2 linked regions of the Rubripirellula tenax genome follow. The protein of the gene in region 1 interacts with the protein of each later gene in a pairwise test. Links are inferred from orthologs where the notes say so. Each region holds a gene or a part of one and is shown on either strand. Other genes may lie near its edges.

The links.
Region 2: the proteins of def (region 1) and Poly51_RS10675 interact in binary tests that used the Escherichia coli proteins (3 or more experiments, as listed by UniProt). The link is inferred for Rubripirellula tenax from one-to-one orthologs.

Annotation. Positions count from the first base shown.
Region 1 is NZ_SJPW01000006.1:207,396-223,268, reverse strand. The notes cover bases 5,413-8,401. They hold def (peptide deformylase), read right to left. Parts: upstream 7,205-8,401; coding sequence 6,620-7,204; downstream 5,413-6,619. Other genes in these bases: Poly51_RS21695 (ATP-grasp domain-containing protein), read left to right, coding at 8,350-8,401; mch (methenyltetrahydromethanopterin cyclohydrolase), read left to right, coding at 7,406-8,353; fmt (methionyl-tRNA formyltransferase), read right to left, coding at 5,531-6,502. Outside these bases: Poly51_RS21740 (hypothetical protein), read left to right, coding at 1-864; Poly51_RS21735 (hypothetical protein), read left to right, coding at 915-1,118; Poly51_RS31625 (CHAT domain-containing protein), read left to right, coding at 2,133-3,578; Poly51_RS21725 (hypothetical protein), read right to left, coding at 3,597-4,559; Poly51_RS21720 (hypothetical protein), read right to left, coding at 4,623-5,141; more of Poly51_RS21695, read left to right, coding at 8,402-9,264; Poly51_RS21690 (fatty acid CoA ligase family protein), read left to right, coding at 9,264-10,949; Poly51_RS21685 (3-hydroxyacyl-ACP dehydratase FabZ family protein), read right to left, coding at 10,936-11,454; Poly51_RS21680 (DUF6688 family protein), read right to left, coding at 11,531-12,622; Poly51_RS21675 (GIY-YIG nuclease family protein), read right to left, coding at 12,622-13,482; Poly51_RS21670 (D-2-hydroxyacid dehydrogenase), read left to right, coding at 13,638-14,621; Poly51_RS21665 (hypothetical protein), read left to right, coding at 14,618-14,830; Poly51_RS21655 (hypothetical protein), read left to right, coding at 15,843-15,873. UniProt on the Escherichia coli protein: Removes the formyl group from the N-terminal Met of newly synthesized proteins. Requires at least a dipeptide for an efficient rate of reaction. N-terminal L-methionine is a prerequisite for activity but the enzyme has broad specificity at other positions.
Region 2 is NZ_SJPW01000002.1:1,318,834-1,334,695, forward strand. The notes cover bases 4,755-7,732. They hold Poly51_RS10675 (aspartate-semialdehyde dehydrogenase), read left to right. Parts: upstream 4,755-5,725; coding sequence 5,726-6,739; downstream 6,740-7,732. Other genes in these bases: Poly51_RS10670 (formylglycine-generating enzyme family protein), read left to right, coding at 4,755-5,669; truA (tRNA pseudouridine(38-40) synthase TruA), read left to right, coding at 6,761-7,552. In the rest of the region: Poly51_RS10655 (glucuronate isomerase), read right to left, coding at 1-943; Poly51_RS10660 (S1C family serine protease), read left to right, coding at 1,269-2,714; Poly51_RS10665 (O-antigen ligase family protein), read left to right, coding at 3,072-4,316; more of Poly51_RS10670, read left to right, coding at 4,419-4,754; Poly51_RS10685 (serine/threonine protein kinase), read left to right, coding at 7,819-9,339; Poly51_RS10690 (FHA domain-containing protein), read left to right, coding at 9,484-10,422; Poly51_RS10695 (lipopolysaccharide biosynthesis protein), read left to right, coding at 10,537-11,883; Poly51_RS10700 (glycosyltransferase family 4 protein), read left to right, coding at 11,880-13,100; Poly51_RS10705 (glycosyltransferase), read left to right, coding at 13,097-14,251; Poly51_RS10710 (NYN domain-containing protein), read left to right, coding at 14,267-14,824; Poly51_RS10715 (prolyl oligopeptidase family serine peptidase), read left to right, coding at 14,892-15,862.

The sequences.
Region 1 (15,873 bases):
GAAAGCATCGGCAGTGACCACGTGGCCGCCGTGACAACGAATCTGATCAGTGAATTGGGCGAGAGTTTTTCGACGCGAGGTGCCTTCGATGGCGGAAAAGTGGTCACGAACAACGCGAACGTGCCACCGGATGATCTTCCTACCGACGTTGATCCCAACGACGCCGATTCCGCATCGGCAACGGCACTCGCATCAGCGACGTCCATTCGCAAGAACGACTCGTCGACGCACCCAGCCTTGGATCCGTCTTCACCCGTGCGGATGCAAATTCTTTATGACAGCGTCCCCGTCGCGATCGACGTGAGAGACGGGCTGGCAATGATTCCCGAGCCGAATGCGGGTCAACGCGTCGAGATCAATTTTACGAAAGACACCACGTCCAAACGCTATAAAGTGGCCTTGAAAGTCAACGGCCAAAATACGCTGAACAAACAACAGCTTCCCGACGCAGAGTGTCGAAAATGGATCCTTGTGCAACCGAGCGAAACAACGACGATACGAGGCTTCCAGGTTTCGGATACCGAGATCGAGCGTTTCCGGGTGCTCAGTCGCGTTGAATCCGGGCAACGTGAAATCGACTATGGCAGCGATGTGGGAACCATCTCGATCACCGTCTTTGCCGAAGGAAAGGCGCCAACGTTGGAATTGGACGAGGACGCGCGTGAAGCTGATTTGGTAGAGTCGTCAACGCTTCCCGAACAACCCTCCAGCAGCTTCGGTGCCCTGAAGGCCAAGCTGTTAGCCGACGCGAATCGCGGTCTCGTTGTCGACGGCGATCGGATGGCGTCCGCCGTCCGAACATTATCCTTCCATGCCGACCCGACGCCGATCATGTCCGCAACAGTCGTTTACTACAAACCATGATGGGACTGATGGATTCTAGAAGGTTACGACACTGCGCTGTCATTGTTTCCATGCTGGGAATGTTGCTATCGGCGACAACCTCCGCCCAGGATGCAGCGGCGATCACGGCGATGCAGCAGTCCATGCAGACCTTCATGAGGGAAGTGCAGTCGGGACAACACAAAGCCGCAGCGTCGACCGCTGCGAAGTTGATTCCGATGGCCGAGAGGCTGATGGGCGAAGGCAACCCGGACGTTGTTCGAATGCACGTTTAACGAGCGGCACTCCTTCGGACGGCGGGCGATTACGACGAGGCCAGGCAACAGGCCGCCGATGCAGTTCGTATCAGCCAGTCGCGACTTGGTCGACAGCACGCCGTCACTGCCGCGGCGATCAACACACTCGGTTCGATCGATCGCTTGCAAGGCAAATACGAAGCGGCATCGGACAACTACCAACAAGCGATTCAAATTCTCGAGAGGCTTGGCGACGAATCGAGCACCGACAAGGCGGAAGCGTACAGCAACTATGCCGACCTGCTTTCGGAAACGGGCGACTATCCGAAAGCAAAGCAATACGCCAAGAAGTCGCTCGACCTGATGCGCCGCAACTTCGGGCAGCGGAGCGAGCGAACGGCTGTCGCCATCAACAACCTGGGACAGATTTTGTTGGCTCTTGGCGAAATGGAATCCGCCGAAACGATGCTGACCGACGCCCTGAAAATGACTCAATCCATTTTCGGATCCGAACATTTTGAAACGGCCACGTCGCGAAAGAACCTGGGAAAGCTCTATGTCTTACGAGGAAAGTACGATAAAGCGCGTGACCAATACGAAGCCGCATTGTCCGTCTTGCGCGCCACCGTCGGCGACGACCATCCCGTAACCTTGACCGTGGCGGGGAACTTGGGCCACTTGCATTCCGAAATTGGAGATGCCGATCGAGCCGAGCCGCTTTTGACCGATGCACTGGACAGGAAGACCAAACTCTATGGCGACGACCACGTCGCTGTTGCGCTCGCTCGCCACAACCTTGGCGGACTGATGCTGGAAACTGGTCGATTGGATAAAGCCAGAGAGTTGTTGACGTCGGCTGCGCGTTCGTACGAGTCGTTTGACGACAGCCGCCTGGGCGATGCTGCCGGTGCACGTGCTTTCCTAGGATTGGTGGAAGGCGCGGCCGCAGACTCGCGCGAGGCAATCCGACAACTCGATTCCTGTCGTCGATTGGCAAACTCAGCGGCTTGGCGAGTGCTGCCTCAGTTGTCCAACAACGAGCAACAAAAGTTCATGAAGGCGACGTATCAGTGGACGTTGTTCACCGCGCTGTCGCTTGCCAATGAGTTCCCCGACGACGCAGCCGTGCGAGAAGCAACGACCGTTTGGCTCGCTAATGGGAAAGGCATCGCGACCGAAGCCTTTGTGAATGCGAAGCGTGGAATCGCTACCGAAGCCCCCCGATGGACGACGATCAACGAACTGCGAGCATCGCTGGACGACGGATCCGTGTGGATCGACATCGCTCGACAAGACATGATCCATTACCACGCGACGAAATACTCCGAACGTTTGGGGGACCCCCGCTACGTCGCCTGGATTATGCCGAAATTCGGTGCGATCCAACGCGTCGATCTGGGGGACGCAAAAGCAATCGACAAGATGGTTGAAGAGTTTCGGCAATCGATCGGCAATTCGGGAGGTGCGGCAGGCGACGTCACTCAGGTCGGCGAAATGGCGGCCACTGAAGCGATGAACACGCTGATCGCAAGCATCTCAAAAGCAGTCTGGCAACCGATTCAAACCCGTTTGGACGATAGCGTCAAACGATTGCGACTCAGTCCCGATGGTTCGTTGCGGCTACTGCCCTGGGCGGCGCTAACGAACGATGATTCAGAGCTTCTTGTCCAGCAGTATGCAACCACATTGTTTTCAAGTGGTCGAGAATTAGCGGCACCGAAACGACGATCACACGCGGTTGCTACGCCGCCGACTGTCTTCTCCAACCCAAATTTCGACCAACCGATTGCCGAGAAACGTGCGGCTTACGAAGCCGTTTTTCGCGCCGCGCCGCCATCCGGTTCGGATCAACGAAGCCTGGCTCTGGACCGTGATCGCTTGCGAGCCGCGCCGCTGCCGGGAACGGCAATCGAATCAGCCGCGATATTGCCAAGTCTGGAACGATGGTTCCAGCGAGCACCTGTCCAATACCGTGGTCGATATGCTTTGGAAAGCATCGCCAAGAAAATGGTTTCGCCGCCCGTCGTGGTGTTCGCCACTCACGGCTTTTTCGTTAACGATGAAACGAAAGGGTTTGATCCGTTGGAACGATGCGGACTTCTGCTGTCCGGCTGCAACGACGCTCGATCGTCCATCGCAGGTGACGACGGCGTGCTGACAGGCACAGAGATCACGGACATCGATCTTCGTGGCACAGAGCTAGTGGTTTTGAGTGCGTGCGAGACGGGAATCGGGCGGGTCGAAGATGGCAACGGCGTGGCCGGTCTAGCGCGGTCGTTTCGGATCGCCGGCGCCGGATCGGTAGTCGCAACCCTTTGGCAGATCCCCGACTTTGACACGGCAAAATTGATGAGCGACTTTTTCGCGGAGGTCGCCGAAGGCACGGCGAAAGACGAAGCGCTCCGACGTGCGCAGATCAAACGCATCGAATCGCGTCGATCACGCAACGGCGCCGCCCACCCATATTTTTGGGCGGGGTTCACGATAGGCGGGCGTTAGTATTCTACTGGAATCAACCTAACGCAACGTCGACGACGTCGTTCCGCGAATCGGATACGCCGTGGACGCGTCGGCGGTATAGGCTTGTGGACCGGGCGAAGGCACCGCGCTGATCATCGGGGCCCCCGACAATGTTGTCAGATCGACAGAGTTCGTTGCCGATGTTGGCATCACAAACAGATTCGGGTCGCCGCTTAGCAATTGATTGACGGTGTAGTCGCTGATGCTGATCCGCATGGTCAGCGCAGGGCCCGAGGCAGGTACAAGGTTCAGATCGACGCGATGCGGCAGCGCACACTGTTGTTGTTCATAGTACCGGTGCCCCGATGCTTGGCTCTGTGCAACCAATCGCCCCGACGGGTTGTAGAGAAATTGATCGGTCACATAGCCGGCGTTCTTTTCGATAAACAAGTCGCGACTGTAGTTGCCGGCCGCCGTCGCAACCGTCGTACGAACCTGTAGCTTCCCGTCCGGAAGAGTCAACGGACCTGCGATCACGGTCGCCGGATCGATTTGCGCTAGCCCCAATGCGTCCATGATCCATGTCGGGTCCACCGGCAGGATCGCGCGATCGAGCTGTTGTTGGTATTGGTTGTGATTGGCATAGTACAGCGTCTTGGTCATGTTCTCGGGAACTTCAAACCAGAACGTCTCGTTATTGCTGCCCATGTCCATTCCCATCCCCAACAGGATTGGAATGCTTGCCCGCAATCGAAAATTCTTATCGCGTTGCAGATTCATCGTCGCGTTAAGCGTCGGCAACCCCGGCATGCTCAGCATTTCGACGGACGCCGAATTCGTTGAAAGCTGGGTGACCGCGGACGTTCGATTGACGACCTCGACGACTTGCTGGATCGTTGGCGTTTCGTTGAACACGACCGGCGGTGGCGGATAAGGGATCGTCGAAGGCCGACGAGCACACGTCGCCCCACCAGAAACGAATAGGACGAATCCCATCGCGATCGTGCCGAAAAATCGCATCCTTGCGTTTCCTGATGTAAAGGTAAAAGTGGCCGTCGTTGTCGATTTAGTGCCGTGATCGACCTAGACGGGCTCGTCGTCTTCGTCGGGTGTCACTTCACAGTAAAGCAACTCGTTCAATTCGTTTCGCAGCGTTTCAGATTCGCTTTTCGAGATGTTGCATTTCTCGACGTCGATCGCCGAGCCATCAGCGACCACTTCCACGCGCATGTGGTTTTCCGCGGGCGGATCGGTTTCGGTGGCGGCCGCGGGGCGTAGCAATCGTCGCCGCATCAGCATCAATGCCAACAAATAGCGACTCTGCGCTTTTTCGGGAAACTGATCCATTTGTCGAAGCAGATCAATCAACACCTCGGGCGGCGCCAGCACCATTTTTCGCTGGTCCGATTTCGGCATCTGTTTCTTCCACCAGCCGATCGAACCGTCCGGTGGCCCCTTCCACGCTTCGGCGGAATAGTCGTGGCGAACGTAATCATCGCCCGACTCGCTGATGACGGAGTAGTACCATTCGCCCTCGCGAAGCGGTCGCTTCAACGCATGGCAATGGCGACTCGATCGATTGACTTTGTATTCACCAATCATGAAACTTTCCGCGTGAAACCGGGGCACATCACCCTGATCAGTTCACCGTACCAAAACGAAATGAGGTGGCGGAAGTCCGTCTGCCGGTCTGGCGACGCAAAGTCGAGAGATTCAACCAGCGGAGAAAAAACGTGAACTCGAACCGCCACTGCCGATCGGGACCGAGACTCTTGCCGCGCAAATCGGACAGTTTCCGACATAAGCGTTGTTGCTATTGTTGCGGTAGATTCGCCCGTAGGTACGGCAACATTTGAATTGAATACCCAAAAACGGCCTCGTCTCACGAGGCGTCGAGCCGAATCGGTTTGAATCCGGATTGGGATCGCTGCTAGCGTCGAAATGCGGTGTACTCATCGTCGCCCAAGCATCGCATATTCCGCCAAACCGATTCAAGGCGAGAACAATCGAGAACCTTCGGGCGGCGAATGGCCGCGCAGAAAGTCGCCGGCTGGCATCTCGCGTTTTCCCGCAGGCTGCAACCGCTTGATCTCGATCACGCGGTCACCCGTCGCCACACAGAAACCTTCACCCGCAAGGATTTCGCCCGGCGAACGATCGCTGCTGTCAGTTTCAGTGATCGATATTTCCTTGATGGCCAAACGGATCGGCGGTTTCTCGGGGTCGACCAAAACATGCGTGAAGGCGACGGGCCAGGGTTGCATTCCCCGGATGTGACAATCGATCTCGCGGGCCGAACGCCCCCAATCGATATCGCCGTCGGCTTTGGACAGTCGCGGGGCCTTGGTGATTCTCGCCGCATCTTGGATCTCGCCGATCGGTGTTGTCTGGTCCCACTGGATCAATCGAGCCACGGCATCCATGGTTGCTGCGACGCCCAACTGCGAGAGCCGTTCTTCCAAATCGCCCGACGTCTCGTCGTCACGAATCGGGGTGGAGGACGTTGCGATGATCGGGCCGCCATCGAGCCGCGGAGTCATGTGAATGACCGACACTCCCGTTTCAGCGTCGCCGTTTAGGAGCGACCACTGGACCGGCGCGGCGCCGCGATATGCCGGCAAAAGGGATCCGTGCAGATTGATGCCGCCGATGGTTGCGGTTGCAAGTGCATCGGGTTTCAGGATGTGCCCGTAATCGCAAACGACCAACAACCACGGTTGCAGGTCGGCGACGCGTGTGATCGCCGCAGGGTCGTTGATAGTGTCTGGATCAAAAACGGGCAGTGAATGTGACTCGGCCCATGATCGTACCGGGGACGGCGGCGGACCCTTGCGGCTTTTGACGGGCGGCATCGGCTTGGTGACCACCAACGCGATTTCGTGCCCCGCCAAGCGCAGTGCTTCGAAGGCGGGCACGGCAAAGGGTCCCGTCCCCATCAATACAAGACGTTTAGATTCAGTCACAGTTTCTGATTCGACCTAAGGAATGAGCAGAAAACAAGTGTCGGACCCCTTTTGTGCGAAGCACCCGAAGGGCCGGTTCCCGGCAAAAGGGGTCCGACACTTGTTTCTAGGATGGCCCTACGTGTATTTTTCGTACCATTCCGAAAGCCTCGCAATCAATTCTTCATCGGGCGGAATGCCACCGGATTGTTGCTTGGAACGAAAATCGGTTTCTAGTTCTGCGATGCCATCGTCAAGATCACGTCGCGACTCTTCGCTCATGCGATCAAAAAACATCACGCCGTCTAGGTGATCGTTTTCATGCTGCAGAATCCGAGCCAAGAAGCCGTCGACATTCCGCTCGATCGGATTGCCCTGTAGATCAAACGCACTGACCCGAATCGACTTCGGCCGTTTCACTTGCCCGTACAATCCCGGCAGACTCAAGCATCCTTCCTGAGACGTCTCGTTCCCCTTGGGACGTTGCAATTCAGGGTTAATCATCACCAGCTCTTCGCCCTCGCCTCGTTCACCCGAGGGGTTGGCAACAAACAATCGAATGGGAAGATCGACTTGATTGGCCGCCAATCCGACACCATTGGTTTGGTACATCAAATCCAACATTTGGTCGACAATGTCTCGCAACTGCTGGTCGACGCGACGGATCGGTTTGCTGCGAACCCGAAGCGTCGGATGCGGGTACGGGATGATGCTCAGTTGCATGGCGAATCGGGCGAAATTGGTTGCGTTACTATATTAATGGCAGTGTTGCGACGGATTCCCCTTAGGATGATCGATCAAGGCCCGCTTGGGTAGACGCGGCAAAACGGGTCACCAGTCTGGCCCGACCGGTTCTAGACATACACGCCGGTTTGCACGACCATTTGGCGGTGAAAGTCACTCGCCTTTTCCATTGAAAACCAGATGCTCAACGAACTCGCCCATCGTCTTTTTTCTGATTCTCTCGCTCACGCCGATGACATCAAGTGCCGGGTTGCTTCGATCGGCGGCGGTCACGTTCTGGATGCCGGTGTCGAAACCCCCGGTTCGATCGCCGCCGGAATCGTGCTGGCGCGATTGTGCTTGGGGGACCGAGCGAGCGTCTCGTTGCATCCGGCCGATGCGAATCGATACGCGGTTTCCAATTCGGTGTACGTTCGCACCGATGACCCGCTGCGAGCGTGTTTGGGAGCACAGTATGCGGGTTGGCCCGTGCAAACGGATGACTACTTCGCAATGGGGAGCGGACCGATGCGGATGTTCCGCGGCCGCGAAGCAACCCTAAAGGAACTGAGTCTTTCTGAAACCGGCGATCGAGTCGTCGGTGTCGTCGAATCGGACAAGCTGCCGACCGAATCGGCGATCGCGATGATCGCCGGGCAGTGTGGCGTCGACGCGGCTCAGGTGCATTTAGCGGTGGCGCCTAGCACTTCGATCGCGGGCTCGATTCAAGTCGTCGCGCGCAGCGTCGAAACGGCCATGCACAAATTGCACGAATTGAAGTTCGACGTCACGTCAATCGTCTCGGCCACCGGCTTGGCTCCGCTTCCTCCGCCCGCAAAGCCGGGCGACACCGTTGGCGGGATCGGCCGAACCAACGACGCGATGCTTTACGGCGCCGAAGTAGTGTTGTGGGTTGATACCGATGATGACGCGATCGCAGCAGTCGCAGACAAAGTGCCTAGCCAATCGTCGAAAGATCACGGCCGACCCTTTGCCGAGATTTTCAAAGGTTACGAATACGACTTCTACAAAGTCGACCCAATGTTGTTCAGCCCCGCCGTCGTCACGATTCACAACCTACGTTCTGGTCGCACTTGGTCGCACGGCGAGATTCAATCGGATGTACTTCGGCGGTCGTTTCTGGCATGAGCAACGACGACCGACTGTTGTTCTTGGGCGGCGGCGAAGGCTGGCACGCTGATCAAATTCGAAACGCCGCGCATTCGCGAGGGTGCGAGTTGTCGTTGGGGACGTACCCGACGCTGGCTGCTTCGATCGATTCGGGCGGCCGTTCGATGATGCGCTGCGACGCGGGTGCGTTGACCGACTTCGATGCGATTCTGACTCGGACGATGCCGACGGGGACATTGGAAACGATCACGTTTCGGTTGTCGACGCTGCACGCGTTGGCCGCGTCACACCCGTCCGTCGCAATCGTCAACCCGCCGCGAGCTTTGGAGATTGCGATCGACAAGTTCGCCACACTCGCGCATGTCGCCTCGTTGGGTTATCCGGTGCCAGCTACGCGCGTGGTTCAATCGCGGCGGGAAGCGATGGAAGCGTTTGACGCACTTGGCCGCGATTGTGTCGTCAAGCCAATTTTTGGCGGGGAAGGGCGGGGCGTCATGCGGATCCAGGATCGAGAATTGGCGTGGTACTCGTTCGCAACGCTCGAGTCGCTGGGCGCGGTCGCCTACGTTCAAGAATTCGTCGCGCCGGGTGGCCGCGATACACGGTGCTTGGTGATCGGAGACGAAGTGTTTGGGTTCCGACGAACCAATAGCATCGATTTTCGGACCAACGTCGCTGGTGGTGGAACGTGCGAAACGATCACATTGTCGCGTGATTTGATTGATTTGGCGATCAACGTTTGCCGCTCGATTGGACTCGAGTTCGCATCGGTTGATTTGCTCGACCGAGTGGATGGCCCGCCGTGTGTCGTCGAAGTCAATGGAATCCCAGGTTGGAAGGGTGCTCAACAAGTGACCGACGTGAATATCGCCGATCGCGTGGTCGGCCTGCTGTGCCGCGAATCCGCCCGACGTCGCGAGGCGGCGTGATGGCCAGCCAACCCAGCGACGGGAACGTCGCAGCCCGGCTTCGAATCGTCGCATCATTGATGCCGGGCGCGATTGCGATCGCCCAGCCCAACGGACCGCCGCAACCCGATGGTCAAAGGTCTTACGCACTGACAACGTTTGGCGACCTGGACCAATCGAGCGAATCGATCGCGCGCGGTTTGATCGCTTGGGGAATTCGCCCAGGCATGCGTGTCGCGATGCTGGTCCCGTTCGGTGCTCAATTCATCGAACTGACGTTTGCTCTGTTGAAGGCCGGCGTCGTTGTCGTCTTGGTCGACCCCGGAATGGGTCGCAAGCACCTGGTCCGTTGCTTAGAAGAAGCGAAACCCGACGGCTTCATCGGCATCCCCAAGGCACAAGCGATTCGGACGGTACTGCGACGCAAGTTCCCCGATGCAAAATGGAACGTGACCGTTGGACGAAGATATTTGTGGGGCGGCAAAACGCTCGGACAAATCAAATCGATGGGCAGTTCCGTCGCCGATTCGACACAGCTTCCAAAAGTCGAACGCGCCGATCAAGCGGCTGTGATCTTCACCACCGGCAGCACCGGGCCGCCCAAGGGAGTCCTTTACACGCACAACACCTTCCATTCGCAAATCGACCGAATTCGCCAGCGCTACGACATCCATCGTGGTTCGCGCGACTTGGCCTGCTTTCCCCTGTTCGGCTTGTTCGACGCCGTGATGGGAGTGACCACGATCATCCCTGACATGGATCCGACCCGGCCCGCGGACGTCGATCCCCAGCGGCTGGTCGAAGCCGCCAACCAATGGGAAGTCGACCAAGCATTCGGTTCGCCAGCCCTTTGGAATACCGTCGTTCGCTGGGCGGATGCCAACCGGATCGAGCGCCCGTTTCCAACGCTACGCCGCGTCCTGTCCGCAGGCGCGCCGGTGCCTGCTGCAACGCTCGAAAAACTGCGTCGGTTGATCGATCCAGACGCCAACATCGTCACACCCTACGGTGCGACCGAAGCGCTTCCCATCGCATCGATCGAATCACGTGAGATCATTGCCGAGACGGGCCCAGCGAGTGCGAAAGGGAAGGGCGTATGCGTGGGAACGCGGTTCGAAGGCGTTACTTGGCGCGTTATCGAAATCGACGACGGTCCGATCGCGGACATTTGGCAAACGAAAGAGTTGCCGCGGGGCAAGATTGGCGAATTGATGGTTGCCGGCCCGATGGTGACGACCCAGTATGTCGTCCGAGCGGATCAAAACGCGATGCACAAAGTCGCCGACGGCGAGCGCATTTGGCATCGCATGGGCGACGTCGGCTATTTGGACGACCGCGATCGCTTTTGGTTTTGTGGACGCAAGGCTCACCGCGTCACAATGGGAAAACGTACACTTTTCACGATCCAGTGTGAAGCGATTTTCAACGCCCACCCATCGGTTTACCGATCCGCGTTGGTCGGTCGCGGCGTGCGACCGAATCAAACGCCCGTGATGATGGTGGAACTCCACGCCGAATCCAAGCCAATCAATGCACCAGAGAAATCGTCCTTAGAAGCCGAACTCCGCGAATTGGCCTCCCGCAACCCGCTAACGCGCCGAATCGACGAAATCATCATCCGTGATGAACCTCTGCCGGTGGACATTCGCCACAACAGTAAGATCTTCCGTGAACGATTGGCGGAAGAACTTTCTACGATTCGTTAATCGTTGCCGCCGACGCCTGCCCCTGCAGGACTTTGGACGGAATGTTCGTCAACTGAAACGCATTCCTCAAAACGACTTTTCCCAACACCTCGATTGATCCGGCGAAATCAAAAGTATCGCCAATGACTTCTTTCAAAGTGATTGTGATTTTTAGATCGTCGCCCGGTCTCGCGAATCCTCTGTATCGAGCGTTTTTGATTTTGACGAGCACGCCCAGTGCGTACTCGTTAAAAAACGGATCATGTGTGTTGTAGTCCTGCATCGGGTTGTACTTTGCCGCGATCAGGATTCCGGCAGACTGGGTCGTCATTTCTTGCATCATCGCACCCGGCAGTATGGGTGCGCCGGGAAAATGTCCTGTGATGAAAAATGCGTCTGCGTCCACCGACGCACGGGTGACGATCTCCGTCGGGGCGATGGATTCAATTGCCTTTACCAGCAGATAGGGACTGCGATGGTGCAGATAGTCTTCGACGCGATCAAATTGATGCTGGTGGTAGGTCATGGTTTCTGAATTGCGAGGGTGGATTTTTAAGGATCGTAGCAGCACGTCAATCTTTTGATGCTTCGGGCCTTAGCGGCTAGTTAATGTAGAGCCGCTTGATCCGACTTTGCGGTACACGAGTCAGAAAAGCGACGGCACGCGAGATGCACTGCAGCGGCCAAAACACAACAAAACTGGCATCGGCCAACCAGATATGGCGTTTGCATCTTTGGGCGATCGGGGGACCGAATCGGTCGTAGATCCTGCGAACCAATCGATGAAACCGGGGGAACCCAGCCTCCATCGCGAACTCCAAAAACTTCAGTTGTTGCATCTGTTCGTTGACGAGGACGCGGTCGCCAGTTCGTGGCACCGATCGGACTAACACCGCATGCCCGTGGGCGGCTGCACTGCAAACATAGCAGTTCGGAGACGTTGGCAGTTTCGCGTATTCGTCGAACATGATGTCGATCGCCAACTTCCAACTGAAAAACCAAGCGACGAACCAAGCCCAGGGAACACAGAACCGAACGATCGGATGAATACCCGACACCGCCCCTTGGCGGAACATTCGCTTCGCCGCACGCACAAACGTAACCAAGCAAAGCACCGGAGCCGACGCAGCAACGCAAAAACCGGCAACGCTGACAAGATAGACTTCTTGACTGATTTGCAACCAACGTACGATCGCGATCAAGACAGCCACCGCTGCGGTCAAAATCAGGAGGTGACGGATCGTAAATCGCCCCATGCGACTGACGACGATCCCCAGTCCGTAAATGATCGCCGCTTGTACGGGAAGCACCACGACAGCGAACACAAACGTAAACAGCCCGGACATGACAGTCGTGATGACTAAAAACTGCAATGCAATCACGACACCGACGTAAACTCCAAAGCGAACATACACGGATTCACTGAGAGCGGGACGAAAAACGTAAGCGGACAACGCAACCATGCAGAGTCCGACAAACGGTAAGAATGGCCCGAACCCGGGCCACGTCATCAGCATCGCCGCGTAGTCGCCCCATTCACCCGATTGCCAGACAGTTCCGACGACCGCTGGGCCATCAAAGGACAACAGGATAGCGAACAACGGGTAGATCACGCCCGTCAAAAAGAACTTCACGCGAAGCTGGACCGACGGAGCCGAAGTAGAGGAAGACGCAGGAGTTTCGATTTCATCCATCAGGGGCGCACATTGAACTTGGGGTCACGACTGCGGATCAGCTCGCTTTCGTAAGCGCGTCGAACTGTGACGCGACGAGCCGGTGAATCCGACGGAAAGATGTGCATCTCAACCGTCACGTCATCGCCGTCTTCGCCCGCCAAGTATTGGGCTAGCGAAACTCGATCGCTGCCGCCGACGTGTTCGGTCAATCGAGCAGCTAGGTTCGACGCTTCGCCGACGTATAGGTACCCCCGTTCGCTTCGAAACAGGTACACGCCCGGTCCCGTCGATACACCGCCGGCCTCTAACTGCTGTTTCAAATCGGACAGCGAGACGGTTTCGATGGTCCGGCCCCAATCAGCGACTTGCAGTACCAATTCGGGCTTCAGCGCGCGTTTCTTGCGAAGAGACAATACCGATTTGCGCACATCGTCGGCGTCGATACCCGGACGAATCAGCACCGCTTCGGACTGCAATTCGGATCGCAGGGCGGGATCGGCCAACACCGTATCGCTGCTGACCCGGTGCCGGTCGGTCACCACGCGAACGGCGATTTCGGCGACTGGCGCGACGTCATCCGGCGCCGGCGGACTTCGATGCGTCGCGGAAACATCCAGTTTTCCGGCCTTGCGAAACTTCAGCATCGCCAGCATCACATCGCGCTGCTCGTCATCGGTCAGTGTGTGTCCGACTCGCCGCGCGATCACCTCAAGGAATGTCGTCCTCAGCCGATCTCGCACCAGGATCTCGTCGGTGCTGAAACCATCCCCCGCTTCGGTGACTGCCGCGATGATATCATCAGGTGAAAACGCGGAATCAACCGCCCATGCTGGACAAACCAGGAAAACGGCACACACAGTAATGATCCAGCGAAACATTGATGATCCCTTGGTTTGCAATCTTGGCCGGGATGGCAGTCTTCGCGATTCACGTGACGGTCGCTACATTTCTATCATCCCGCTTCCGGCGGCACGAAATCGATTCCTTCGTTTCGCCCCTGTTTTCACTATCCAGTTTAGCCGACGCCACTGACATGCGCATCGTCCTTTGTTACCCGGTCAACGATAAACACATCGCCCAGATCCAAGCCGCCGCGCCCGATGCAGAAATCGTCAATGCGGGCCAAGAACGAGTCGACGAACTTCTGCCAACGGCAGAAGTTTTCATCGGCCATGCGAAGGTGCCCGTGGATTGGGATCGCGTGTTGGAGGCCGGACGATTGCGGTGGATCCAGTCCTCGGCCGCGGGGCTCGACCATTGCTTGGTACCCGGCGTGATCGAATCAGACATCGTTGTCAGCAGCGCATCGGGCCTGTTTGCGCCACAAGTGGCAGAGCAAACGTTTGCGCTGCTGCTGGGCTTGTTGCGACAGCTGCCACTCTTTTTTCGCGCCGAATCCAAACGGGAGTTCGTTCGTCTGCCCACAGATGATTTACGAGGAAAAACCGTGGGCATTGTCGGAATGGGTGGAAATGGCCGAATGCTGGTGAAAATGTTGGCGCCATGGGACGTCCGAATGATTGCCACGGACTACTACCCGGTCGACGCTCCCAAAGAAGTAGAACACTTGTGGCCCGCCGACAAATTGGATCTGTTGCTTTCAGAAAGCGATATCGTCATTTTGACGTTGCCGTTGTTTGCAGAAACGCTAGGGCTTTTCGATCGGGCGCGAATCGCCAAGATGCGGCCGGGCAGCTATTTGATCAATGTTGCCCGCGGATCGATCGTGGTGGAATCCGCGCTGGTGGAAGCGCTCGCTTCGGGGCACTTGGCCGGCGCCGGACTGGACGTGACCGAAGTCGAACCGTTGGCCGAAACCAGTCTTTTGTGGGATGACGCCAAGGTGATCATCACGCCGCACGTCGGCGCACAATCATCCCGACGCGTGGATGATTCGACGGATTTGGCGTGCATCAACTTGCGCCGTTATCTGTCGGGGCAAGAACCGTACAACCGAGTTGACAAGAAGCTAGGATTTCCGCATCCGTCGGTTGTCTACCGCGGGAACCTGCAATGACGCTACCGCCGATCAGCAGCAGTAACCGTATTGGCGATTCAAGATGCGATGCGGTTCTGGCCAGCCAAGACCGATGCACCGGACCAGTCCGACTGCCGATCTCGCGAGCGAGTGACTTCGTCGACCAATTCAATCGCACCTACCAAAGCGTCGGCTTGAAACTGACCGCGAACAAAGCGACGGCGAATTGGCAACATCCGTCGCCATGAAAAAATCCTCGGCAACCCGAAGGCTGCCGAGGATTTTTCGTTTTTTAACTTCTTTTGGATCGCAGTTGAACGCTGTCAGCAACTCATTCGAGCGTCAGTTGCAACCGAAAAAGAATTAGAAGCCACAACCACAGCTGGGTTCTGCACCGCAAGCTGGTTCAGCCGAGCATCCGCAAGGAGCTGCAATTTCGCAACCACAAGCTGGCTCGATCGAGCAACCGCTGTCACAGCAGCTGTTGCCACGGCTGAACAAGCGCGACAGAAGACCCTTCACTTTGCTGCCACACGCTGGGCGTGCATCGCAGCAAGGATCAACCATTTCACAACCGCAGACTGGTGCTGCGATTTCACAGCCGCAAGCCGGCTCGAACGAGCAACCGCTATCGCAGCAGCTGTTGTTACGGCTGAACAGCTTCTTCAACAAACCCATCTTGGGGCCGCAACCGGAATCACAGCAAGGTTCGACGACTTCGCAGCCGCAAACTGGAGCAGCGATTTCACAACCGCAAGCGGGTTCAACGTCGCAGCAGCTGTCACAGCTGTTGCCACAAAGTTTATCAAACAGGCCAAACGCGCTAGCGTTGACCGAGCTACAAGCGACCAAAGCGACCGCAAGCAAAGCAGGTACGAAAACACGACGCATCGTGATATCTCCATGGAGTTAGTTTTAGGGAAGGTTCCGCAAGGCTTCGCCGGTAGCGTGTTGACCGAGGGTCAAAAGGCCGTCACTCAAACAAGATCCAGACGTGGACGAAGGATCGTATTCGGTAAAGACTGTGACTCGGTAACCTCGTGGTGGCTCGCCTTGAACGCCTTCGCTTTATTTCAAAGGTGTTCAAGGTTAGCTATCGTCGAGTCTTGCCCAAGAACTGCGTGCAACCGGATTGAAATCGAACAAGACCCAAGTTTTGACTCTCGGTCGCAACGCGTCGCCCGCCTATGCCGGTTGATTTGAATGCGACAGGGGGCTCGCTGGAGGGACTAGCTTTCCGACACGTGATAAGATGATGAAATGAAGGCCAACCCGTATCAACCGCCGACGA
Region 2 (15,862 bases), on another replicon or contig:
TCGGAAACTTGACACCGGGAAACGCGTTGAAGAGTTCACGATATTGAATCAACGACACGCGGCTGTCGTACAAGTCTTGTCCCTGATAGACACCGCCGGCGTAGACGCCACGATTGACGCCGATCATCAAATCGAAAGGCAACCCGAATTCGTCGCACAGCTCGGCCAACGTCCAAAAGATTCGCCGTGACAATGATTGCTTGTGAGCATCGTCTGCTAGCAGGCCTCGTTTAAGCACTTGGTCCAGCGCGGTCGACGCACGCCCGTCGCTGACCCTAGTCGGCTCGAACGATGGTGGCAGCGAAATGGCGCAAGCGCGAGCTCCACGACCGACAAAGTGTTCGAAACGTTGCCGCAGCGACGCTCTTAACGACGACAGCGACCCGTCCAATTCGATGCCCGAGCAGCCAGCCAATCGCTGGCGGACTTCCGGTTTAGCCAAATGGAACACCAAGTCGTCGGTGCGAAGGCAAGGGATGTAAGTGTCCGTATCGAAGCCGGCTAAATCGTCGTCAAAATCATTGGTCAAAAAGACGGCTTCGACGTTGCTTTGATCCAAGACGATTTGGGCCCACTCGGCCGACGCCATTTGCGACTCGGCCGTTTCGTAAAGGGACTCCCAATTCGACGCGTCAATGCGATCACCGTCGAACCCGAAAAACATGCGACAGATCTCAACTAACCATCGATACTGCGCCGTATTCTCCAGCGGCGACAAATTCTCGACCAAGCGGCGAACCAGTTCCCGTGGCTGGATGCCGGGTTCTTCGATTTGATCCTTCGGCATCCCGGCCGAATGGGCCAATTCGGTGTAATAGTGGTAGCCCAGCAGGTCCGCCAACGTTGTGGACCCGGCCGCGTGGGGGTTGATGTGCGTATGGGGATCGATCAAGCGGATCGAGGCAATGGCTTCGTAGATGGATTCGCGTGCAGAGTCAGACATGGGCAAACGGGCCGTCATCGACGAGAGAAATGAAAGAGGCGGATGTGTGCGAACCGACGCTCATCTGCCCACCGGGACACGGGTCGAACGGGAGACAGGCACGATTGTTACGATACGACCGTTAAGATAGTCGGTCTGGCGCCGCGATTCACCTTCAGCCCGACCTGGAACAGCCGAAATTTAGTCCCCCGCGAAGGGGTTGTGACGCCCAGCAACGGCAATCCTTACTTCATTTACATGGAATTTGCTTGCCCCTTTCCTAGTCGCCTGCGCTACAATGGGCCAATCGTCTAGTCCGTGCCCATTCAGGGAGTCGCCGAAGATCATGATGAATGATCCCACGTCAACCAATCGCAAGCGTACGGCGGAAGGTTCGCTTCGGCCCGTTGGCGACGATCGGCTAGAAATGCCGTCGATACCAATGGAAGAACCGACGGCCGAACCGTACGAGATCACGTTGCGGCGGATCGATGTTGGCACGCATCGAATCGAGCATGCCGTCGTCAAGCCACCGATCGACGGGGCAATGGACGCACCGGTGATGCCGCAACAGCCGATCGTCGAAACCGAACTGCAAGCGTCAACAACGGTCACCCCGTCGAAACCAGCTCGATCGACCAAACGCAGATCACGACGTCCCGACCCACTGATGCAAAGCTTGATGCTGTTGGCGACGATGTCGGCGATGCTGTTGGCGGCTCGATTCGTCGTTCCGCAAATTGTGGAAGAGGTTCGCTACGCATGGCAACGCGGCAACCTGAGGGCCGAGCACGAAATGGCTACCGTGGGGCTGAAAAACGTATCGCTCGACACCCTTAGCGACGCCTATCAAATGGTCAACGCTGCGGTCGGTCCGAGCGTCGTTCATATCGATGTCCAGCGGCGGACTCCGATCAACGATGCCGGCATCTCGGCTTTACTTTCCAACCGTTCAATGCCTGCGTCGGACCAGGGAAGCGGCGTGGTCGTGGATGCCGACGGATACCTGTTGACCAATCGGCATGTGATCGCCGACGGGGAAGACATCACCGTCACGTTGAGCGATGGCCGGCGAGTGACGGCCGTCGTTTTGGGCACTGACCCGTTGACCGACTTGGCGTTGTTGAAGGTCGCGACGAATCGTTTGATCCCGATTGCTTGGGGCGATAGCGATCGCTGCAAAGTCGGTTCACCCGTCTGGGCCGTCGGCAGCCCTTTCGGCCTGGATCGAACGGTGACATTTGGCATCCTCAGCGGCAAACACCGAATGGTGCGTGCTAGCACTCAGTATCAAGACTTCATGCAAAGCGATGTGGCCGTCAATCCCGGCAACAGCGGTGGACCGCTGGTCGACGCCCGCGGCGCATTGGTCGGCATCAACACGGCCATCGTGGGTGATACCTACCAAGGCGTCAGTTTCTCGATCCCCAGCAATGTTGTTCGCCAAGTCTATGATCGCTTGAAGGCGTTCGGAAAAGTCGAACGAGGATTCTTAGGCGTCATGCTGGACGAAGTTCCGGATGACCGTTTGATGGGCAATGATGCCCGGATGCGAGGCGCCTTGGTGACACAACCGCCGGTGCCGGCCTCGCCGGCTTCCGCGGCCGGGCTGATCGAAGGCGACGTCATCCTGAGTGTTGACGGTCAAAAGGCCCGCGACAAGACGCACTTGATGCAACTGATCGGCCAGTCCAGTTCGGGCCAGCAAGTCGATTTGCAGATTCATCGGGACGGCGAATCGAAGGATTTGTCGGTCGTACTGGGAATCCGCCCCGAAGCGATCGTCCACTAGATCGTATGGTGCGATTCTGGTTTGTCGGTTGCGTCCGAAAGTGTGGACGAGCGCGCCGCGATCGTTTTACCTGTCAATCTTCGCTGGGTCGGTCGCATCGAATGACCACCAGAAAGCATTGGGTCCGAAGGTCGTATTTTGACGGCATGAAACAGGTTTCGCGTGCGATCTAGCGGACTTTGATAGGAATTGTGGCCCATCGAACTAAGCTGGGGGCTTCGCGGATTTGCCGTGAACGATTGAATCAAAGAACCCCTCTTCACGTCCCAACCATCGCTCATGGACGCCTCAGTCACTTCTTTCCCGCACCGAACATTGACTGCGCGGCGGGCCACCGATGCCGAGTCGCTCGTGAGTATGCCGACGCTTTGTTTTGCGGTGATCGGCTTGGCGACGCTCTTCAATACGATCGACATCAACGCGAGCTTCGAAAGCACGGAAGACCACGTCGGCGTCGATTGGCCGGTCATGGTGAAGCTGGCAATCGCCGCGATCGCCGGTTTCGTGGGCGCCAGTGGTCTAGCTTTCAGCGCCCGCGTTCGGCGCAGCTTGCTAACGCTTCCCGGTTTCGTCTTGATCGCTCTGTCATCCGTCTTTGTTGTGACGTCGGCGTTTGCCTATGACGAAGTCGCAACGGTGTCCCGGATCGCTGCGTTGATCAACGTCGCCTACCTGCTGTTCGTACCGACCGCGTTGGCCGCATTGGGCCTACGTCGTCTGTTGATCGCCTGTTTGATCGGGATGGTGGCGAACCTGTTGATCAATTGGGGACTGTACCTAGGGGTACCCCAGGTAGGCGTATTCGAAGAAGAACTTGGCAACCAAACGTTTATCAATCGGATGGGCGGCCTGGGACACCCCAACGCGATCGCTCGGATCGGGGTCCTGACGGTGCTGATCAGCATGGCAATGCTGCGCGACGATTCGCGAAAAAACAAACGCGCCGTTCTTATCGCCTTGATCGTGCTGGGGATCATGACCGCGATCTCCACGTTCAGCCGCAGCGCCTTCGTGGCCGGATGTGCCGGTGCCATGTTCTTGATGGTCGACCGCTTGCTGACGCGAGGTGGCGTTCTTCTTGGGCTTGCGATGGCGGCGGTGATTGCGGTCGGCGTGATTGGCGTCGAACTGACCAGCGGTGGAGCATTCGAGGGCGACTCGATCGCCCTGGTCGTGACCAAGACCGGCGAGGTCGAAGAGCTGACGTCAGCCACCGGGAGGACCGAGATTTGGGCCGAAGCGATCCGATTGATTGCCGAACGGCCATTGATCGGATGGGGGCTCAACAGTGCTCCCAAATTGATGCAGAATTTTTCGATGCACACGCACAACCTGCTACTCCACGCGACGTTTTCGGGTGGAGTGATGGCCGGGCTGTTGACCGTTTTGCTATTGGGCTGGAACCTGTTTTCGGGGCTTTCCAGCACGCTGGCGATCACCCGCGCGATTTCCGCCTACGTTTTGGTTTCCTGTATCTTCGAGGACACGGTGCTTGACACATTTGCCTCCCCGTCGACACTGCTGTGGTTCGTCGTTTTGCTGTATCCGGCGATCATACTGTCGTCGAAGGGGCCTGGGGACGACGCCCAGGCCGTCGAATAAATCGATTCGGCGACGTATACTGCTGTGACATAGCCGCGGACCCGGGCGTCCAGACGCCGGGGCCTGCGTTCTTGAAGTTTGAACTCTCTAGAGATTTATTTGATGCGATTGAGCAACCCTTCCACATCGACTCGTCGACGTGTCTTGTCGTCCGCGATCACGTCTTCCGTGATCGCCGCTATCGCAATCGCTATTTCGGCGACGCCCGTCTTAGCTGAAGCCCCCGCAACCACCGCAGTGGCGGCTCAAGACACCCTCGGAATTTCGGCGACTCAGCCCGAATCGGGGCCATCGGTCAAAGTCGACGGCGGATATATGGTGCCTTACACGTCCACCATTCCCGGAACCGACGTGACCATCGAAATGGTGCCCGTTCCCGGCGGCAAATTCTTGATGGGAAGCCCCGACGACGAAGCCGACCGTGGTGACGACGAAGGCCCTCAAGTCGACGTCATTGTTGACCCGATGTGGGTCGCAAAGACCGAAACGACTTGGGCTCAATTCAAGGAGTTCATGCGTTTGTATGCGATCTTCAAAAGCTTTGAAGCTTCCGGCCAGCGCCCCGTCAACGACGACAATCGAGTCGACGCGATCACGGCGCCGACTGAACTGTATGAACCGAGCTACACATTCGAGTACGGCGAAGATCCGGCACAACCCGCCGTCACGATGACCCTCTATTCAGCCCAACAATTCACCAAGTGGCTCAGCCGCGTGACGGGAATCCAATACCGTTTGCCGACCGAAGCCGAATGGGAGTACGCAGCTCGCGCCGGTTCAACCACCCCGTATAGCTGGGGTGACGACGAGGGCGCAATCGATGACTACGCGTGGTACTTCGACAACGCCGATTCAGGCCAAATGCCCGTCGGCACCAAGAAGCCCAACGCTTTCGGTTTGCACGACATGCACGGCAACGTTGCCGAGTTGACGGTCAACATGCACACTGAAACTTATGACGAATACAAATCGCAAGAACCCATCAACGCGACCGATGTTTTGAAATGGGGCACCGAGTCAGCATCGGGCGTTGTCGCCCGCGGTGGAAGCTGGGAAAGCGACGCCGAACAGGTCCGCAGTGCTGCAAGAATCTTCAGCGACGATGAAGCTTGGAAGGAAGAAGACCCGAACTTCCCCCGAAGCCCTTGGTGGTTCACCAGCGATCCCGCACGCGGTGTAGGCTTTCGATTGTTCCGAGGTTATACGCCGATCCCGGCTGATAAAGTGACGAACTTCTATGAAGCCGTTGCCGAAGAAGTGATCAGCGATGTCGAATCGCGAGTCCAAGGCGGACGCGGCGGATACGGCTTGGTCGATCCAACGCTGCCCGACGCAATCAGAGATATGAAGTAGTCCGATCCGTAGAATTCCCTGTTACCTAAAACCTGTAACCTAAAACCTATTCCACCGTGTACGAAACCATTGCCCTGGTCGGCGCTACTGGCGCCGTTGGACGAATCGTTCTTGACCAAATCGTCTCGCGAAAATTGCCTTACAAGCGATTGAAGCTTTTGGCGTCCGAGCGTTCGGTCGGCAAAGAAGTTCGCGTCGGCGATCAAACGATCAAGGTCGAACTGCTTGAACCCGATGCGTTCAAGAACGTCGATTTGGTCATCGGCAGCACGCCCGACGAAGTGGCGGCCGAGTTCGCGCCCTGGGCGGTCGCCGCCGGTGCTGTCGTCGTCGACGAAAGCGGTTTTTGGCGAATGGATGCGAAGGTTCCGTTAGTCATCCCCGAAGTGAATCCCGACGCGGTGGATCATCACAGCGGGATCATTGCCAGTCCCAACTGCAGCACGACTCAGATGGTCGTCGCACTTGCGCCGCTGCACAAAGCCGCTCGTGTCAAACGAGTCATCGTCAGCACGTATCAAGCGACCAGCGGTGCGGGACTGGCCGGCAACGAAGAACTTCGCGACAGCATTCGTGATTCGTTGGCGGGCAAGACTCATCCGCCAAAAACGTTCGCGCACCCCATCGCTTTCAACCTGATCCCCCAGATCGGATCGGAGAAGCAAGACGGTTACACCAGCGAAGAAATGAAAATGGTGTACGAGACGCGCAAGATCCTCGGCGACGATGATATCCAAGTGTGTCCGACGTGCGTTCGCGTCCCCGTCTTGATCGGACACAGCGAGTCGATTCTGGTCGAAACCGAACGGCCGTTGACCGTGATGGAAGCCACCGAATTGTTCCGTGGCGCCGATGGCGTGACCGTCGTCGATGATTTGGCGGCCAAGCAGTATCCGATGCCGCTGGATTGCGACGGCAAGGATGATGTCTTTGTCGGTCGAATTCGTCATGACATCAGCGGATCGGGTGGAATCGCGTTCTGGTGCGTCAGCGATAACCTGCGCAAAGGCGCGGCGACCAACGCGGTACAAATCGCCGAGTTGTTGATGCGTAAAGCCGCCGCGGTCTAACGGAAGCAAACGAACTTACTCGTGCCCGGCACCTTCAAGCTGACCGTCGCCTACGACGGTACCGATTTCGCCGGCTGGCAAGTTCAATCCAATACCCGCAAGCGAACCATCCAGGGTGCGCTGCAGCGGGCGGTTAAGAAAGTGACCGGCGACGATGCAATTGTCACCGGCAGCGGCCGAACCGACGCCGGCGTTCACGCGATCGCGCAAGTCGCCAGCGTTCGCATTCCCCAGTGGCGGCATCCCGCCAAGACCCTGATACGCGCGATCAATGTGCGATTGCCCGACACGATCTCCGTGATTGATGCGGAAGACGCCGCCGATGATTTTCATCCGATCCGCGATGCAGTCGGCAAACGCTATCGATATCAGCTGCAAATTGGGGGCATGCGTGACGCGTTCGACCATCGATATCGATGGCACCATCACATGCAACTGGATCTGGATGCGATGCGCGACGCAGCCACGCGGATCGTCGGCAAAAAGGACTTCGCCAGCTTCCAAGGCGCCGGCTCGGTTCGCAAGACGACCACGCGAGACGTTCGCGCGTGCGATATTTTCATTCAAGATACGACGAACGAAGATCGACAACATATCGCCATTGAAGTCGAAGCAGATGGGTTTCTTTACAACATGGTCCGTAACATCGTCGGGTCACTGGTCAGCGTGGGAATCGGCCGACGCGAACCGCAGTGGATCGACGAAGTGATTGCGGCCAAGGATCGAACCAAGGCCGCGCAAACCGCACCGGCGCACGGACTGTTTTTGATTCGAGTCGACTACCCGCAGCCCGACGAGGTCGGCACGGCCTGAAAACGGGAACGTTCCAGACCACAAGACTGTTGTCCAATCGCACCGTTTAAGTGAACGGTACCGCCGTTGGACGCCGATCTACGGGTGATTTGGCTAATGTGAAGCGTTGCTCGCAAAATGCTCACGGAATCTTCATCGAATCAACTGGCCCTCGACGCGTATGCTATGCGAAAGAGTGGAGGCGGTCTAATTCGGTTCCACTTGTTTCGGTCGCTCGAGAACGACCGGAACTCGTCGGCGGTTACGACGATCGATAGAAAATTCCAATGCATACAACGCCCGTGCCCAGTTCCGAAGCTTCGCCGCCGCCTCAGCCAATTTTGGACGAGGCGACTCGTTCATTCGTCAAGCGATCCATGGCCGCTGGCTTGGTTGATGTGAATGACTTGAAGAAGGTCGTCGTTTCGTTGATGGCAGACGATTCTGTTTTCACGCCCGCGAGACTGGCCGAAGGTTTGATCGGTGCGGGAATCCTGACGAAATGGCAAGCGACGAAATTGCTGGCCGGCAAAAGCAAAGGGTTCTACCTTGGCAGCTACCGTCTGCTTCGGCCGTTGGGTCGCGGCGGCATGGGAATGGTGTATCTGGGCGAGCACCATGTTATGAAGCGTTTGATGGCGCTGAAAATTCTGCCGCTGGACGCCAATGCCGACCCGCGACGGATCAAGCGATTCGAAGAGGAAGCGAAAGCATCGGCACAATTGGATCACCCCAACATTATGCGTGCCTACGACTTTGCCCAAGCCGGAGGCAAGCGGTATATCGTGATGGAGTATGTCGACGGCATCGATCTGCACCAAGCCATCGTGCGAGACGGAACCATGTCAGTCGCCCAAGCGATGAACGCTTTGGCTCAAGCGGCGGCGGGACTGGCGCACGCTCACGAACGTGGTATCATCCATCGCGACATCAAACCGTCGAATTTGATGCTGCGGACCGATGGGGTGATCAAAGTCAGCGACTTGGGTCTGGCGCGAATCGGGTGGGCCGGTGGAGACGCCGAGAGTCGTCGCTTGATGGGAACCGCCGACTTCGTTGCTCCCGAGCAAGCCATCAACAGCCAATCAGTCGACGCCCGCGCGGACATCTATTCGCTGGGGTGCTCGTTATATTACTTGCTGACCGGTCGCACCCCGTTCGATGGCACAACCGTATCGCAGCGATTGGCAAAGCACCAAACAGCGCCGGTTCCCAATGTTTGTCAAATGCGAAGTGATTGCCCGCCTGCGGTTGCCGACCTGCTTCAACGGATGATGGCCAAACGCCCCGAAGACCGCCCGCATTCGGCGGTCGATTTGATCGCCCAACTAAAACGACTCGGCGCGATCGCTGGCGAAGGCGTCGCGAACACGTTGCGTCACGTCGCTCCCGTCGGCGACACCGCCGTTGACGACGTTACGTATCAAGCCACCATCGACGACAGTTCGCTTTCGGCTGACGGTGAAGTGGAGATTGCGGTGGAAGCGACAGAGTTCGATTTCAGTTCCTTGCCGCCCGTCGATCTGGGGACGGCGATGCCAGGTCGCCCAGTTCAGCTTGGCAACACGGCCCGTCCGGCAAACGCGTTGAAACCGAGGGCTCAAGCCCCATCGAATCCGACGGTCGCCGCCACCGGCAACCAACAACTGCTGTTGGGTATCGGATTGACCGTTGCCGTTTTGGCACTGATCACCGTCGTGGGAATGGGTGTGGCATCCATGTCGAAGCCGCTTCCGAAAACTCAACCCAAAATCAAAGCTACCGAAGACGGTAAAGGTGGCTCGATCGTGTTTGTCGAAAAAGGCTAAGTACACTTTTACTCGGATATCAACCAACACCAAGGGGTTTCAACATCGCTCGACGCGATGGCTTGGTTGAAGCCCAATACTGTTTTTTTCTAAGGAGATGCGTTCACGCATCGCGATCCATTGATTCGGCCAGCAGCCCCCGACATGACATCCGCTCGATTGATCCTGTTAACGGGAAGCCTCGCCGGAATTGAGGCGCCGTTGATGCACGGTTACTACATGATCGGCCGTCACGCCGAGTGCCAGATTCGCCCCAAGAGTCGCTCGGTCAGCCGACGGCATTCGTTGATTCATTGCCATGACAACGGCGTGCGACTGATGGATCTTGGCAGCACCAGTGGCACTCACGTCAACGAAGAACCGATCGAACATAAGACCTGGTTCGACCTGAAAGAGAACGATGTCGTCCGTTTCGGGAAGGTCACCTTTCGCGTCCGCCTGGCCTCGGAAGCCGCGACAGGCGACAAGTTGATGGCCATCGACCGACGCGCGAGCGGGCGATCACTGGTCACGTCGCGGGTGTCACCACCACCGGCACCCAATCATCGGCCGACGACCCACGATTCAAAGCGGTCACCCGAGGGCCAACCTTTGGCATCGCCGCAACTGCGACAAACCATGGTAAGCGGCGCCGCATGGGAGACCTTCGACATCGCCGGGTTCTTGGAATCGCAAGACGACCAAGACCGCGAGGAACGCTACAGCCAAATCCGATCCAAGAACGCGGCTCTGGTCGAAAGGGAAAACCGACACGACCAAGGGCTCGACGACAGCAAAATCGATCACAACGACATCGACGACGAACCAGCAGCCGGTGCGGTCGCGTTGATCGAATCAGGATCCACGACGATTCGGAGCGACCGACCGACCAAGATGCGGCTCGGAAAAACGGTCGCGCCGAAATCGGCCTCGCCCCTCCGTGTACTGGGCTGGCCTAGCGGATTGCTCACTTCGGCTGATTCGGGAACATTGAAGCTCGCTGCGGCCATGCTGGCCACCGTTACGATCCTGGGGCTAGCTAGCTGGAAGCTCTATCAGTTCTCATCTGGGCCTGAAGTTCGCGTGATCGACCAAATCGACTGAGTTCCCAAGCGGGTCGAGATTCGATTCGATCGTCGAATTTTCAATCGATTTCGACGGTTTCCAGGCCACCGGGTTTAGCGGGGTATTGAACCCCAACTATACTCAGCCCCTACGATGAAGCTTGAATCCACCCTCACCGAACCCGACACGCCGACGGCCCCGCCGCCGCCGGCGTGCGAGGACGTCGCTGCTGATTTAGAATCCGGTTCGGGTCGGGCCAGCGGAACGATCAAGCGGAAAGCACTCCAATTTGCGTCGACCGTTGGATTCGCGTTCGCCATCGTCGGGCTGCAACTGGGCCAGGGCATCTTGTTGGCGCGGTTGCTCGGTCCGGTCGGCCGGGGCGAATATGCTGCGGCCGTTTTGTATGCACAGATGTTTTTGTACGTCGGACTGTTCGGCGGCTTGGAAGTCATTTGCCGCCGCGCCGCCGACGATGAACACGCCGGCGATCGATTTCAATTGCGACGCGCGGCGCTGTGGCTGGGGATCACGACCGGCACCGTCACATCACTGATCACGATCGTTTTGAATCTGGTCGCGTTGCCCGGCGACAAACGCTATTTGATTCCGATCGCTATCCTGTGCTCGCTCAGCATCGTTGGCCAACATGCGATGTTGATCATGACAGCCGTCGATCGCGGCAGCGGCGAGTTTGGAAAATACAACCTGCGCCGATTGATTGCCGCGGCTGCGTTTCCGTTGATGCTGGTCATCGCCGCGATGACGATGCCGATCGATGTCATGACAACGGCAACACTTTTTGTTCTGGCGTCCGTGATTTCGATGGCGGCATGTCTGATCGGTGTTCCCAAACCGTTCCGTGGCGAGTCGGCGCCCAGCGTCAAGACGCTGGTGCGCGAGAGCCGACCGTACGGCTATTCGATGCTGGTGACCGATCTGTTTGAACGCCTCGATTTGTTCATGGTGCTGTGGTTGGCACCATTGATCGAACAAGGCTTTTACGCAGCGATGGTTCCGGCGGTGTATCCGTTGACCGTCATTCCGAACACTTTAGGACTGTTCCTGTTCAATGCAGCTGCCAATCGAGACAGTCGCCTTGTCACACGAGACATCCACCGCATCCTGGGTTCGTCACTTGCCGTGCAAGGTGCGAGCACGATCGCGTTCATGGTGTTGATCGGACCGTTGGTGAAGCTCTTTTACGGCAATGACTTTGAACCAGCGATCCAGTTCGCGATGTGGTTAGCGCCGGCATCGGCGATCAAGGGTGTGCTGCAAGGACTCGACAGCTATTTGAAAGGTCGCGGCAGACCGCTCGCACCCATTCGAGCTCGTTTTTTGGCGATCGCCGTCATGGTCGGATCGACATGGGCGCTGTTCGATACGTATGGAACCCTGTCCATTGCCATGGCAGCACTTGCAGGCCAGGTGGTCTGCCTGATTTGGCTGACCAGCATTGTCTATTCAGATGTCCAGCATCAAGACATTGAGCTATGAAATCAGCCGACCCAATCCCTTCGCCCAAAGACGCACACGTCGTTTTCTTAGTCAACTTCGTTGCACCCAATTTGATTGCGGTATGCCAACAAATTGCGTCGCGTGTTGGGAAGTTCACGGTCCTTTCATCGGTCGCGATGGAATCCAATCGCGATTGGAAAACCGAGTGGGGTGATCTCGACGTACGCGTCCAGAAAACGTGGACCATCACGCGCCACCCCAAGCATCCCGGTGGTTACCAAGAAGTCAATTACATCCACATTCCGCTCGATACGCTCAGCCAGCTTCGTCGATTGAATCCCGATGTGGTCGTGTCACTTGAATTGGGGGCCCGCACGGCTTGGTCAACCTTGTACCGAACCCTGCATCGCCAATGCGTTCACGTGACCACCGTTTATGCGTCGGAGCGCAGCGAAAGTGGTCGCGGGCGCCTCCGTGGCTGGCTTCGGCGCCGACTGCTGCGCCGGGCTCCATGGGTCACGTACAATGGCCCCAGTTGCAAACGTTTGTTGGAATCGTTTGGCGCCGATCCAGACCGGATGTCACCGTGGAACTACGCCGCGGATCCGAACAAGGCGTATCGTGGGCCCTTGACGCCGCGCGGCGATCGATCATCGATTCAATTGTTGACGGTTGGACAACTGAGCGAGCGCAAAGGGATCTTGCCGGCGCTGGAACAACTTTCGAAATGGGCGATCGATCATCCGGAAAATCGATTGCATTGGAATGTGGTGGGCAACGGTCCTCAGTTGGAAACCATCAAGGCCGCAACCTTACCCGAAAACCTGACGATGACCCTGCACGGTCACTGCTGTCCCGACCAAATTGCCGCTCAGTACCGCGACAACGATATGATGCTGTTCCCAACGCTCGCCGATGAATGGGGACTGGTCGTTGACGAGTCGCTGCAATCGGGGTTGCCGGTCATCGGCAGCCTTCACAGTCAGTCGGTCACAACGCTGTTGACCGATGGAATCGAAGGAATGGTCTATGATCCCGAAGTGCCGACATCGTTGGCGGACGCACTGGACCGATTGATGGCGATGTCGGATGAAGCCTATGCTCGAATGCCGTCACAAGCACGCCAGGTCGGCGAGACTCGCACTCCCGAGGCATCTGCCCAACAGTTCGTCGATGCGGTCGCATTTGCGCTCGCCGCCAAACACGTCAACTCAAAGAATGAATCACGTCAACAGCCCGATCCGGTGCAACGATGAGCGTGGCGCCCCGCACAACGACGGACAATCCTTTGCCGCCCGCCGCGACGCCGATGCACGTCGCCGTGTACATGGCCGACCAAAACCCCCATCGCGATCGCAGCCAAGGCATCACGTCGATGACCCGGACGTTGATGGACGAATTTGCCGTTCGCGATGATCTACGTCTGACTCAGATCGTCAGCAGCAGTTCGCATCGGCAAACGCAACCCAACATCCAAACCAGCTCGATTCCGTTTCGTACCGATGGTCGAGCGGGTCGTTTGATCGCCGACGCCATCCATCCTTGGATAGCTCGTCCAGATGTGGATCTGTGGTACTACCCCAAGGGCTACGCGCCGCGATCGGTAAAACCGTATCATCCATCGGTGGGCACGATGCACGACACCATTGTCCAATACTACGCCGACCACTATCCCGATTCGCGAAGCCCGCGTGCGTTTCGATATTGGATCGAGCTGACCAAACGCAGCCTGCAAGAATTTTCGTACGTGCTGACGATCTCGCAACATGCCGCCGGGCAACTGAGAGAGTTTTGCGATCGCTATCAGATCACGCCGCCGCCGATCGAGGTCACCTACGAAGGCAGTTCATGGGAATCGGTCCGCGACGTTCGTTACGAAAAAAATGAATGCGTGACTCACCTGGCGTCGCAAGCGCCCCATAAAGGCACCAATCGATTACTGAAGTTCTGGGAAACGCTCCAATCGCGTGGCCGCGACTTACCACGTTTGGAATTGATCGGTCGCCTGGACAAAGAAGGCGAGCAGATCGCCACCAGACTGCGCAACTTCGTGCAACATCCGCCGCAGCCACTCGAGGATTTACAAACAACGATCGGGCGAGCGCGAGCCTTGTTGTTGCCCAGCGAAATCGAGGGCTTCGGCTTGCCCGCGTTGGAAGCGTATTACGTGGGGACGCCAACGTGTTATGTTCGCGGCACATCCGTCGGCGAAGTCGTCGACGAACGGGGCAGGGCAGGGGAGTTTGATTTGACCGATGTCGACGACTTCGAGCGGTCGTTCGACTGGGCGCTTTCAATCGACGAGCCAACGATCCGATCGATTGGCGACGCGATGTACGATCGTTTTTCAAACAAAGTAATCGCAGAACGCATCGTCGCGGCTTTTCGCCGCGCCGTTTCCGTGTGACCGGGCCACGACATCATGAACACCGAACCACTCGATCGCCACGGGTCGGCATCGCTGTGGTTGTTGGTTGACGGGTACAACGTCCTTGCGCCGACTGCACCGCCACGCAACCCAGGTGCAAACTGGCTGCACCAAGAACGGTTGCTTTTGATCCATCGATTGGCCGAACACCTTGATGCCGAAACTTGCCGGCGGACGTGTGTCGTCTTTGACGCGGCGAACCCGCCCCGCGACCGACCCCATCGTTTTTCGATCAGCGAGATCGAAGTGATCTTTGCCGTAGACTACCCCGAAGCCGATGACTTGATCGAAGAATTGATCGCCGCTCACACATCACCCAAGTCATTGGCCGTCGTGTCCTCCGACGCGAGAGTCCAAACCGCAGCAAAACGCAAAGGATCACTCGCCTTTGAGTCGCAACCATGGCTGGACGACCTGCTTGACGGCCACGTTCACTTGGCCGTGGATCGCTCGCGCCCAGACACATTGCCACATCCAAAAACCAAACCCGACGCGCCGACCGATTCCGACGTCACCGATTGGATGCGCGAGTTCGGATTTGATGCCGACTGAATCGCTCAGTGGGCGAGCGTGGAAATTGTAACGCCAATCAACTCCAAACCTCATCGCGAGTTTCTTCATGTGTAGCCATCGAGCAGCTCAAGCCATGATTCTGATGGCGTTGCTTTGCGGGTTTTCCTTTGCTTCCGCCGCGATGGCGGACGGCCCCCCACCAACACCACGCACGATCAATGATCGATTGACGGTTCGTTGGACGGATGATGATCATTGTTGGTTTTCGCGAGAAACGTCGGACGGTGACAAGGAAATCGTTCGCGTCGACGCTGCATCGGGAACGATGACCATCGAGTCGGCTGCTGATCTGGAAGCATCCCCGAAGGTTCCTCTTGGCTTCCAGGGCGGCCCCGCACCCCATTCGGGGCCATCGGACGACGAAACTGAAATCGAGTTCGTCAATCGAACCGAGCAACCCGTTCAAATGTTTTGGATCAGCACCAGCGGCGAGCGGATTGCTTACGCGAAAATTGCAGCGGGGAAGACGCATCGCCAACACACCTACGCTGGGCACGTTTGGGAATCGATCGGCGACGACCGCAAGTACTACGGAAATATCGTTGCCGACGTACCGCGAACGGTGGTAGTGATCCAGCAAGAGTTTGCCATTCCTGAAACGAAATCAACGAAGAAAAAACGTCGACGAAAAAACGATAAGGATCCCGACCAACCCGGATGGAAAGAACTCAAAGCAGCCGTCAATACATCGGACGATCCGTCCGTCACCATCGCTGATCCACAGCGGTCGCCCGATGGACGGGTCTTGGCAGCGTGGAAAAAAACAACCGCTGATCCAATGCCGGTATATACGATTGAATCATCCCCCAAGGGCGGAGGCCGCGTGAGATTGTCCGAGCGAGGTTATCGATTGCCCGGCGACGCCATGGATCAGTACGAGTTGGTGATGTGGGACGTCCATGACCACGAATTGATTCCTGCCGGGATTCCAGTCATCGATTTCGGGCGCCCGCGAATACGATGGCGAGGTGAACATGATCTGATGATTGAAAAAGTCGATCGAGGACATCAACGCTT